One region of the Planktothrix sp. genome, then DNA from elsewhere that is predicted to be linked to it. Evidence: riboswitches for the same ligand, from Rfam matches in the RefSeq annotation. Region 1 holds a riboswitch; the other holds the start of a gene.
What was found. A riboswitch is a leader RNA that binds a small molecule or an ion and turns the genes downstream of it on or off. The one in region 1 is predicted to bind cobalamin.

Region 1 (2,465 bases):
GAAATATTATTTATCAAGCTAAATTTAAACCGAAACGAGTTTTAGATCAAAATAGTGCCGCCATTACCACTTGGATGTTAGAAGGAGTCGTACAAGGAGGAACCGGGAGTCCGGCGGCGTTACCGGGTCGAGAAGTGGCGGGTAAAACTGGAACCTCTGAAGAAGCGAGAGATTTATGGTTTATTGGTTATACTCCCCAAATTGTCACCGGGGTTTGGCTAGGGAATGATAATAATGATCCGACCTGGGGCGCGAGTAGTAGCGCGGCTTATAGTTGGGGAGAATTTATGGAACAAGTTGTGGAAGGAATGCCTGTAGAAAAGTTCCCAGAACTCCCAGAATTAGAAGGACGCAAAGGCAGTATTAAGGCCCAACCCCATGAACCCAATAGTATTGAAACGGGGACTAAAGTAGCCATTGAAGACGGTGATCCCGCACAAGCTGGAAGTGGGGATGGAACCTATACCAGCACCTCTGAAACTTACGATAGCGGTTATTCTGATAGTGGTTCCTACAGTGATAGTCAGGACTATTCCTCTGATAGTTATTATAATAATTCTTCTGGAGGATATTCTGACGGCTACTCCTCCGATGGCTATTCCTCCGATGGCTATTCCTCTGATGGCGGATATTCTGACGGCTATAGCAATTATTAAACCGCTAAATTTTTGGAAACACGCTAAAATCCAAAAGGATTGATTGCGATCGCAGGGTTTAAGGAGACGATTTGATTATGGATGAACTGCAACCAATTTTACAAGAATTAACCCGTGAACCGATTGCATTTTTAGGGGGGTTTTTCTCAGGTTTATTAAAATTAAACCTCAATGATGATCCGGTAAAAACTTGGCTGGAAAAACAAGGAGGAACCCCTGGTTCTAGTTCCTCTGACTCTAAAAATAATAACGGCAATTCCGGTGGCCCTCAATCTATTACGATTGATTAATTGTTTGGGCGGGGAGACCCCGCCCCTACTCAGTTATCTGTTATCGATAGCGTTCTTAAAATAGCTATTGAAACTTTCTTCACCCGCACCAACAAAGCCTCAACCGTCATCGCATCTTTGTTGCTTTCTGGGGTAAACTGAAAAAATACCTAATGATTCACTGTCATCGTGTAGGGAAACTTCGGTGAGAATCCGAGGCTGTGCGGCAACTGTAAGTTAGGAATCATCCTAACAAGCCAGAATGCCTACCGAGTAAGGGCGCAAAAACCCAGTCCTTACGCTCTATAACCTGCCTCACACGGGAAAGGAGACCCAAACTTAACATGAGCGATCAAACCCAACTTTCGATTAAACCATCAGATTTAACGTTTCCGCCTTTACCTCTACAACGTCCCTTATTACTCATTGGTCATGGAACCCGTGATACAGATGGACGAGAAACGTTTTTAGAATTTGCTCAAGCGTATCAACAATTAGATTACTCTCGTCCTGTTGTTCCTTGTTTTTTAGAGTTAACAGAACCCACCATTCAAGCAGGAATTGATCGCTGTATTGAACAAGGTTATACAGATTTATCGGCGTTACCTTTGTTATTATTTGCTGCACGACACAATAAATTTGATATTACCAATGAATTAGATCGAGCGAAACAACGACATCCTCAATTAACTTTTCATTATGGTCGGCATTTTGGGATTAGTCCGAATATTTTAGAGTTATTGCGATCGCGTTTAGAAGCGTTAAATCAACCAAAATTTAACCCCTTACAGATTCCAAATTCGGAAACGGTATTATTATTTGTGGGTCGGGGAGCCAGTGATCCTGACGCGAATGGAGATGTTTATAAACTGGCTCGAATTCTGTGGGAAGGAAGCGGTTATTCAACGGTTGAAACTTGTTTTATTGGGATTACTCATCCGCGTTTAGAAGAAGGATTTCGTCGCGCTCGACTGTATCAACCCAAACGAATTATTGTTTTACCTTACTTTCTATTTACGGGGGTTTTAGTTAAGAAAATCTTTGATATTACCGCCCAACAACAGGAACAATATCCTGAAATTCAGATGACCTGTTTACCGGAAATGGGAATTCAACAAGAACTATTACAACTCTTACGAGAACGGGAAATTGAAACCCAACTCGGACAAGTTCAAATGAACTGTGAAATGTGCAAATTCCGGTTAGCAGCCCTTTCAGGAAATCATCATCATCCTCATGATCATAGTCATGATCATCATCACCATCATCACCATCACCATGATCATGATCATCCTCCCGTTGATCCCTATGCTCAGTTAGAAGATTATCATCAACGAATTTGGAAGACACCTTAACTCGTGGTGAATGACCCTATTATTATAGGGAAATCCACGCCTTTGAGACGAAGGTTGTCATCTTTTAGGGTAGGAGTTGAATCTTCCCAACCCCGCATTAAGAGGGTTGGGAGACCCAACCCCTACAGATGTTAATGAATAGGATTCTCTGGGGGATTTTTGATTATTCAATTCTTAAATTAAAA
Region 2 (2,465 bases), on a different contig from region 1:
TTTTCGTTAATAAAATTAAATCTGCACAAGCTAGTTGATCTTCAAATAATTCTTCAATGGGGGTTTCATGATCTAAATTGGGATCGGCTTGACGTTGGGCTTCTACGGCTTCAATATTCGCGACTAAAGTACCATTAGCAACGGCTTCACAGTCTACGACGGTTATCACACCATCTACCGTTGCACCTGTGCGAATTTCCGGCCATCGGAAGGCTTGCACTAAGGGTTTGGGTAAAGCTAACCCAGAGGTTTCAATCACAATATGATCAATTTTATCTCGTCGTTTGAGAAGTTCTTGCATCGCCGGAAAAAATTCTTCCTGTACGGTACAACATAAACAACCATTGGTAAGTTCTACCAAGTTAACTTCCGGGGTTTCATCCTCACAAACTTGACAAGATCGAATTAATTCTCCATCTATTCCCACTTCTCCAAATTCATTGACTAAAACGGCAATTCTTCGCCCTTGGTTATTTTGTAATAAATGACGAATAGTGGTGGTTTTTCCACTTCCTAAAAATCCAGTAATAACGGTGACAGGAATTTTGGCAGACATAGAATTCAGTTTCAGGTTATAGAGTAATCCTATTTTATTTATCGTAGGGGCAATTTATGAATTGCTCCTACGATACAATATGATTGGCTGTAAATTAGCCTGTAATAGCAGAAGATAAGGCAATAACACCAATGGCTACAACGGCAAACCCGGAATATTTAATGAGGGAAAATTGACGAGCTTCTAAGGTGTTTTGGAAGGATTGAGCTAGTTTCATTGTTCCCCCAGCAATTATGAATTGCATGACTGTAAATCCAGCTAAATAGGAGATTAAAGGCATCATTTTTGCCCCGATAATTGATTCTCCATAGGCATAACCATGAAATAATCCGGCAATGCTGGCTAAACCGATTAAAACCGTGAGGGGAAGTTGTTTTTTAAGAACTAATAAAATACCAATGGTAATCACAGATAAGGCGATCGCAATTTCAGGAAGGGGTAAATTCCAACTGATTACATGAATTCCAGTTCCTAACATCGCTGCCAATAAAAACGCAATAATCATCCAAATTCCGCTAACCAGACTCGCCGCAATTAAACCAATGGAGAGAATAAATGCAAAGTGATCGATGCCAATCATGGGGTGTGCGAGTCCTGACAGAAATCCTTGAAAAAAGGTTTCAGGTGTTTGCCCGTCGAAGGCGTGATGGGCTGTTGCAGGTTGCGCCATCAATAGTAATAATAAACTAACTCCTAAAAGGAAGAGTTGATTTCGAGATTGTAGCGCGAAATTCTGACCCAAATTCTGAAAAGATTTAAACATACTAAACATCATCTGTACCGCGCAGATGTATGAAAGAATCATCTGATTTCGGTGGGTATTCTGACTTAGAGATTGATGCTCTCATCACAGTTGCGGGACAGTGTTGGATTTACACCAAACTTTCCCCAATTTTCTAAGGATGATTGACCGTTAGAACCGACTCAGATCTGTTCATCTTACCACAACGTTAACCGTTACCATTTTTTATAGGGAAGAAATTTTCCACACAAGGTAACTTTAACGCGATCGCCTTTAGGATCTTCTACTTTGTCCACGTCTAAAGTAAAATCAATAGCACTCATAATGCCATCTCCAAATTTTTCATGAATGATACTTTTGAGGGGCATTCCATAGACCTGCATAATTTCATAAAATCGGTAGATTAAGGGATCGGTGGGAATCACCGGATCAAGTGATCCTTTGAGGGGATAATCAGTCAAGGGTTCAATATATTCTGAACTTAAGCCTAATGCTTCAACGAGTTGTTTAGCTTCTTCATAGGAGGCACTAGCTTGTTGATAAACAACCGCCGCGATCCAAACTTCATCTCGCCCCATGATTTGTTCTAAATCGGAAAAGGTGAGTCCTTTTAACTTTTTGGCAGCTAACAATTTTTCAGTGATTGCTGAAACAGCCATAGAACATTCCTCGTAGAATTGATAAATTTATAATGTTTCAAATTATATAGCACTACGCATTACAGTTAGAACTTCAGAGTGAATTCAACAAACCTTTCACCCCCCGACTGACTGTTCCCAGTCAATCGCGGTTCCTGTTCCCTAGCACTAGAGATGATTTTGCGATTAATGTTACAAAGGTTTTGGAGGTTTAAAACTGAGTGTTTTTCCTTATTGGGGGGGCTGTTTGGGTAACGGTTTAGGAGGAATGGGTAAATTCCGATTCGGGGTTGTTTGGAGTTGTTTAACAACGGATAATAAACGTTTGAGATGAGGTTTGATCACCGCTTGATGTTCTTGGGTTAATTCATCTAATTGAGTTTGGATTTGGGATAAATCGATGTCAGAAGAAGATGGTACGGTTTTTTCCTGTTGTAATTGATGAATAACTTCTTGAATTTCTACAAATCGCCCTTGAAAATCCTGTTGAGTGACGGCATTACTTCTTAACTCATGGGTAATATCTTGT

Region 2: another riboswitch for cobalamin. It lies ahead of ACKPEB_RS15080 (HupE/UreJ family protein); the one in region 1 lies ahead of ACKPEB_RS03605 (sirohydrochlorin chelatase).

The regions. Positions count from the first base shown of each region.
Region 1 covers NZ_JBJUDF010000061.1:1,406-3,870, forward strand. Annotated here, with positions in the region: partial or broken gene ACKPEB_RS03595 (transglycosylase domain-containing protein) at 1-656, shown strand, start outside; gene ACKPEB_RS03600 (hypothetical protein) at 734-946, shown strand; cobalamin riboswitch at 1,090-1,214, shown strand; gene ACKPEB_RS03605 (sirohydrochlorin chelatase) at 1,270-2,280, shown strand; gene sppA (signal peptide peptidase SppA) at 2,444-2,465, opposite strand, start outside.
Region 2 covers NZ_JBJUDF010000243.1:15,173-17,637, reverse strand. Annotated here, with positions in the region: gene cobW (cobalamin biosynthesis protein CobW) at 1-556, opposite strand, end outside; gene ACKPEB_RS15080 (HupE/UreJ family protein) at 651-1,319, opposite strand; cobalamin riboswitch at 1,352-1,495, opposite strand; gene cynS (cyanase) at 1,514-1,957, opposite strand; gene ACKPEB_RS15070 (hypothetical protein) at 2,168-2,465, opposite strand, start outside.